Regions from separate parts of the Sphingobium sp. ZW T5_29 genome, predicted to be linked through region 3. Evidence: riboswitches for the same ligand, from Rfam matches in the RefSeq annotation. Region 3 holds a riboswitch; each other region holds the start of a gene.
What was found. A riboswitch is a leader RNA that binds a small molecule or an ion and turns the genes downstream of it on or off. The one in region 3 is predicted to bind cobalamin.
Positions count from the first base shown of each region.

Region 1: linked by a shared signal. The riboswitch ahead of ACI3KQ_RS07750 (TonB-dependent receptor plug domain-containing protein) and the one ahead of ACI3KQ_RS11110 (HoxN/HupN/NixA family nickel/cobalt transporter) in region 3 are both predicted to bind cobalamin.
Region 2: linked by a shared signal. The riboswitch ahead of ACI3KQ_RS03465 (TonB-dependent receptor) and the one ahead of ACI3KQ_RS11110 (HoxN/HupN/NixA family nickel/cobalt transporter) in region 3 are both predicted to bind cobalamin.

Region 1 covers NZ_JBJDRM010000007.1:87,157-89,416, forward strand. The annotation lists gene ACI3KQ_RS07745 (molybdenum cofactor guanylyltransferase) at 1-355, opposite strand, end outside; cobalamin riboswitch at 378-645, shown strand; gene ACI3KQ_RS07750 (TonB-dependent receptor plug domain-containing protein) at 813-2,260, shown strand, end outside.
Region 2 covers NZ_JBJDRM010000003.1:183,456-185,715, reverse strand. The annotation lists gene ACI3KQ_RS03470 (hypothetical protein) at 1-410, shown strand, start outside; cobalamin riboswitch at 527-776, shown strand; gene ACI3KQ_RS03465 (TonB-dependent receptor) at 953-2,260, shown strand, end outside.
Region 3 covers NZ_JBJDRM010000011.1:84,894-87,153, forward strand. The annotation lists gene ACI3KQ_RS11105 (OprO/OprP family phosphate-selective porin) at 1-345, opposite strand, end outside; cobalamin riboswitch at 505-749, shown strand; gene ACI3KQ_RS11110 (HoxN/HupN/NixA family nickel/cobalt transporter) at 919-1,995, shown strand; gene cobW (cobalamin biosynthesis protein CobW) at 1,992-2,260, shown strand, end outside.

The DNA.
Region 1 (2,260 bases), on a different contig from region 3:
GTTGCTGCCCCTTCAACACCGCAGCGCCTTCTCCCGCCAGCGCCTCCACCAGAGCCTTGGGACAGACCGGCATGTCGCACCCCGTCGTCAGCACCGCGTCATAGCCTTCGTCCCGCGCATAATGCAGCGCCGCATTCAGCCCGCCCAGCGGCCCCATGTCCGGCGCGGGCCGGTCGGATAGGCTGGTCAGCCCCTCGACCGCCCGTCCGCAGACCACCACCGCCTCCACATGGGGGGCAATCGCCGCCACCGCATGGTCGATCAGCATGCGCCCATCCGGCATCAGCGCCATGGCCTTGTCGCTCCCAAACCGGCTGGATCGCCCTCCGGCCAGCACCGCGCCCAGCAATCGCATTATCCACTCCTTGGCAGAACCCTCAACTTCCCCTATGGCGCGCGGCGTGAGTGGGCAACTGTTCACGAAGATCGCGCTGGAAAGGGAATGCGGTGTGGACGGTTCATCCGTCCAAATCCGCAGCTGCCCCTGCAACTGTAAGCGGCGAGCGCGATGCACAGGGGAACCCGCGACCTTCAATAAGGGGGAGGCGAGGGCGACCGGCCACTGGGCGTGAAAGTCCGGGAAGGCCCGTGCATCGCCGCGACGACCCGCGAGCCAGGAAACCTGCCGGCGCATGGTCGCTCTTGCCTTGGGTCCAGGGATCGGCCCAGGCACGGTTTTCCGTCTGAGCGACGAAGCGGCGCAGGGCCGCATCGGTGCGCGTGACGGGGCTGGCGTCTCTCTTTTCCGCGCACTGGCCGCTTATGCGGAGGCCCTGGGCTCATGTCGCATGACGCTCAGGGAAGACAAGAACATGATCAGGACCGGAATTTCACTGCTGGCGCTGCTCGCCGCCACCCCAGCGCTTGCCGAAGACGCTGACGAAATCGTCGTCACCGCGCTGGGCATTGCGCAGCCGACCGACGAAGTCGGGCAGGCGGTGACGGTGATCGACGAAAAGACGATCGAAACGCGCCAGAATGTCAGCGTTGTCGATCTGCTGATGACAACGCCGGGTGTTCGCTTCAATCGCACGGGCAGCCTGGGCAATGTCACCAGCGTGTCGCTGCGTGGCGCGGAAACGACGCAGACCCTGGTGTTGATCGACGGTGTGAAGGTCAACGACCCCAGCGGCATTGGCGATCAATATGATTTCGGCAATCTGCTGGTCGGCAACATCCGGCGGATCGAAGTGCTGCGCGGTTCCAATTCCATCGCCTATGGCAGCCAGGCGATCGGCGGCGTCGTCAACATCATGACCGGCATTCCAGGCGAAGGCTTTGGCGGCAAGGCATCGGTCGACTATGGCTATGCCGATACGCTGAATGCCAAGGCGGATGTGTCGGGCGCCAGCGGCATCCTGTCGGGCGGCGTGGGTGTTGCCTATTTCCGCACCGACGGCATTTCCGCCGTTGCTCCCGATTTCGGCGGCTCGGAAAAGGATGGCTATGAAAATATCACCGGCAATGCCCGGCTGAAGATCGCCTTTACCGATGATGTGAGCCTGGACCTGCGCGGCTATTATATTCACGGCGATCTTGACTATGACAGCTTCTTCGGCGCGCCGACCGATAGCCCCGATGCTGCCAGGTCCAGCCAATATATCGGCTATGCCGGTCTTAACTTCGCGCTGTTCGATGGCAAGCTGACCAACAGGGCAGCCGTGACCTGGTATCAGCAGGACCGCGACTATTATTTCCTGCGCGGCAACGCCCCGGACTTTGGTTATTCGGGTACGAACCTGCGTTTTGAATATGAGAGCGTCTATCAGCCCATCGATGAAGTGAAGCTGCTGCTGGGCTATGAGCATGAACGGCCTGATTATGAGTTTTTCGGTTTTGGTTCGCGGGAAAGCCATCGCGCCAACATCGACAGCGTTTATGCCCTGGCCATCGTGAAGCCGGTCGAAGGGTTGTCCATGACCGCAGGCGTGCGGCAGGACGATCATAGCCAGTTCGGCGGCGCCACGACTTTTGGCGCGAACGCCAACTACACCCCAAATGGTGGCGCGACCAATTTTCGCATGAGCTATGGCGAAGGGTTCAAGGCGCCGTCGCTCTATCAGCTTTACGACACGTTCAGCGGCAATCCGAACCTGAAACCGGAACGTTCGAAAAGCTACGACATCGGCATCGACCAGAATCTGGGGAGTGACCGAGCGGTGCTGTCGGTCACTGGCTTCTGGCGCGACACGCGGGACCAGCTGAATTACGACAATACAACTTTCACTTACGGCAATCTGGATCGTACCCGCGCCAAGGG
Region 2 (2,260 bases), on a different contig from region 3:
GCCAGCTGGGCGTGCTGGAAGCGCCGGTGAGCGGCATCATCGACTGCCCCGGCAGCTTCCGCCCCGCCCAGCTATGCGCCATGTCCGCTGGCGAAATGCGCGCAGGCCTCAGGCATGCGGTGCAGGACAGGCATGGCGCTTTCATTGCGCTGACCCACAGTTTCGAAATGCTGTCACGCGACCGGCGACGGCCCAACCATGGGGTCATGCGGCGCTTCACCGCCTTGTGCCGGGAAGCTGTACGCCTACCCACCGTCCGCAGCGCCGGATTCCACGACCTGCCACCTGAATTGGCGGATAAAGGGGCCGAACCGACGCTCCTCCCTGCAAACCGCATGCGCACCGCCATGCGCCGGGCTCAGCAGATCTGGGGCACCTGGCGCTATGAACGGCGCCTCGTCCCCGCCTGAGGCGAAGGGTCTGCGTCGGTGGCTGCGGGCATGTCCAGGCCCCGTCGATCTGACCTTGCATAGTAAAATTCGGAAATATAAGGAGCCTTGTCCATTCCGCATCCGATGGGTGCGGGAAGGATCAAGATCGCGTCGGTTCCCCGGCAACGGGGATGAAAAGGGAATGCGGTGCGGGCTGCGCAAGTGGCCCAATTCCGCGGCTGTCCCTGCAACTGTAAGTGGCGAGCGCGATATACATGTGCGGACGGCATTCACGCCCTTCCGCCAGCCACTGGGCCGGACGCTAAATCCTGCGAGGCCTGGGAAGGCCGTATATCAAGCGATGACCCATGAGCCAGGAGACCTGCCGGCGTCTGGTCGCTCTTGCCTTGGTCCAGGGGATGGCCGCGGCACGGTGAACTCCGTCTGAGCGACGACCGAGCGGCTGGGGCCGCATCGGAAGCCGTGTCGGTCGCCCCTGGCGTCCGGCCGATGTCGGCTGCCGACCGTTCGTGAACGGCACGCCCCTGCTGAACGTCGCAAGACGCCGACGGGGTATATATATGACCAGACTATATTCGGCTGCTGCTGCGGCCATTGCTTATGCCGTGCCTGTCCTTGCCGGGGCGGCGACACCCGATGCCACGCCCGAAGCGGAAAGCGCCGCGATCATCGTAACCGGCGCGGTGGAAACGCCGCGGCTCGACACCAGGGTGGAAGGGGCCAGCCGCCTTGGCCTCACCCCACTGGAAACGCCCGCGAGCGTGGAAACGATCGACGGCGATGCGATCCGGTTGCGCGGCGACCTCACCATTCAGGATGCCGCCGCCCGCGCCACCGGCATTGTCAACACATCGGGCGTCTTTGGATATGGCCTCTCCAGCCGTGGCTTCACCGGGCAGAATTCGGTGATGACGCTGTATGACGGCATGCGCATGTACAATAATACGCTGACCTTCCCGGCCGATCCGTGGATGGCGCAAAGCGTTGAGATACTTCGCGGCCCCGCCTCCGTGCTTTATGGCGAAGGGGCGATCGGCGGCGCCGTCAACGTGGTGCGCAAGCAGCCGTCCGATGAAATGACGGTCAGCGGTCGCATCGGCGTGGCATCCTATGACAGCCTGAATGTCGCGGCTGGCGCGGGCGGCCCCCTGACCGACGGCCTCAGCTTTCGCGCGGACGCAAGCTATCGCCGGTCGGAAGGATGGATGGACCGCGGCGATTCCGACGCATTCGCCGTGGCTGGCGCGATAAAGCTGCAACTCGCGCCCGACCTTGCCGTCACATTGTCGCATGATCACAGCAAGCAACGCCCGCGCACATGGTTCGGCACGCCGCTGGTGGATGACAGGCTGGACCCGTCCTTGCGTCGCAAAAACTATAATGTGTCGGACGCGCAGTTGCGCTTTCGCGACGACTGGACCCAGGCAAAGATCGATTGGGACGCTTCGGACGGCTTGACGTTGCACGCCACCCTCTATCGCCTGACCGCCAATAAATATTGGAAGAATGCCGAACGTCTGACCTTCATACCCGAAACCGGCACGACGCCCGCGCAGGTTCGCCAGTCTAGCTTCCTTGAACTATATCATATCCAGAAACAGACCGGGGCCAGGGTCAGCGCCAATCTGCGCCATGACCTGGGCAGCGTCGAAAATCAGATGGTGCTGGGCTTCGATCTCAACCGCATCAGCTATGCCAATGTCAGCAATTCGGGCAATGACGCGATCCGCTTCGTGGATGTGGACGGGGTCAGCCTTGGCACCTTCATCCATCAACCCGGCGCACCGACCAGGCCGCGCTACACCAACCGGATCCGCCAATATTCGATCTTCGCCGAAGACCGGATCAGGTTCAGCGATCATTTCTCG
Region 3 (2,260 bases):
GGCGGCGTCATATTGAATGCGGCCCTTGACCTTGAACTTTGCGTCGTCACTGGAAAATTGCGGGCTGCCCTTCCAGCTGATCTTGGTTGCAGGCTCAGCCGCAGCCGCCGGTTTGGACGCGCTGGCAAGCGCCGGTGGAACAGCCGAACCCCCCGAACCCGCCGCAGCCGAAACAGGCGCCGCCACATCCAGGCGCGTTTCCAACATCTGCACCTGCGCCTTGAGCGCGGCGATCTGCGCGCGCAACTGCTCGGCTTCGCCCTGGCTGATCGACTGTGCGCTCGCCCATGAGGGCGCTGCTATCTGGAGCATCGCGATGGCGATCGCCCAACGGCTGGCTTTCATTGCTTGGTCCCTTCTCATGGGCCGGGCAGATATGTCAGCTATGTGACTATAGGATGACTGCCATGTTACGATTATATTTCAATCGATCCTTCTGCCCCATCGCTTCCCTTTCCTGACGATGCGTTCTATGCACGGCATCGTGAAGGTCCGCCACGGCGGCTTTCACCTGATCGCGCCGGTGCCCCGAAGGGGCTTGAATGGGAATGCGGTGCGGATGCCTTTCCGGCGTCCAAATCCGCGGCTGTCCCTGCAACTGTAAGCGGTGAGCGAGATGCATATCGACCTTCCATGACATGGGAAGGTCAGCCACTGGGCCGGACGCTAAATCTTGCGAGGCCTGGGAAGGCCATGTGTCGAGCGATGACCCGCAAGCCAGGATACCTGCCGGCGTTTGGTCGCTCTTGCTTTGGTCCAGGGGATGGCCGGGGCACGGTGTTCCGTCTGAGCGACGCCTAGTGCGGCGGGAGCCGCAACGGCATGCGTGCCGGGCGCACAGGCGTCCGTCCGGCAATCGCTGTCGGCCGCGTTGCGGAGGCTCCCGTCCCGGTTCGCCGACGCCGACGGGACTGCCTTATGAACGATCATTCCCCTGCCCTTCACCCGCCACCCGACCGGGGTGGGCTTCGTCGGCGCGCCACCTGGATGTTTGCTGGCCTGATCGCCGCCAATCTTGGCCTCTGGCTATGGGCCGGGGCCTTGTTCGCGGACGACATGGCGATGCTGGGCATGGCCCTGCTGGCCTGGAGCCTGGGCCTGCGTCATGCCGTGGACGCGGACCATATCGCCGCGATAGACAATGTGACGCGAAAACTGATGCAGAGCGGCCAACGCCCGCTGACCGTCGGTTTCTGGTTCGCGATTGGCCATAGCGCCATCGTGCTGATCGGTGCGGTCCTGATCGCCACCGCCGCCAGCGCGCTTAGCCGGGTGGAGGCTGCGGGCGAAATCGGCGGCGTCGTCGCGACCATCATTTCAGCGACATTCCTCTTCGCCATTGCAGCGGTGAACCTGATCATCCTGAAATCGGTCTGGGCAACCTTTAACCATGTTCGCAGGGGTGGCGCGTACATCGCTGAAGACATGGATATATTGCTCGGCAATCGTGGCCTGCTCGCCCGCCTGTTCAAACCGCTCTTCCGTCTGGTGACGCGCAGCTGGCACATGGCCCCGCTGGGTTTCCTGTTCGGCCTTGGCTTCGATACGGCGACAGAGGTGGCCATATTGGGCCTGTCCGCCGGGCAGGCGGCCAGTGGACTGGCGCTGTCCACCGTCCTCATCTTTCCCCTTCTCTTCGCGGCGGGAATGGCGCTGGTCGACACGGCTGACGGCGCGTTGATGATGGGCGCCTATCGATGGGCCTTCGTAAAGCCCATTCGCAAACTCTATTACAACATCACCATCACGCTGGTTTCGGCGATTGTCGCAATCGTGATCGGCGGCATCGAAACCGCGGCGCTGCTGGGCGACAAGCTCGGCCTCAACGGCGGCATCTGGTCGCTCGCCGCCAGTCTGGGCGAACAATTCAACAGCCTGGGTTTCTTCATCATCGGCCTGTTCGCTGCCTGCTGGCTGATCAGCTGGGCAATCTATCGCTGGAAACGCTTCGACGAGATCGAAGTCCCCCTCGCCATCCAAGGAAACACCCCATGAACAAGGTTCCTGCTACCGTCATCACCGGCTTTCTGGGGGCGGGCAAAACCACCCTCATCCGCCACATCATCGAAAATGCGGGGGGCCGCCGGATCGCCCTTATCATCAATGAATTTGGCGATGTCGGCGTGGACGGCGCCCTCGTTCAGGGCTGCGGCGACGAAGCCTGCCCTGACGATGACATCATCGAACTGGCCAATGGCTGCATCTGCTGCACCGTGGCGGACGATTTCCTGCCGACCATGCAGCGGTTGCTCGACCGGCC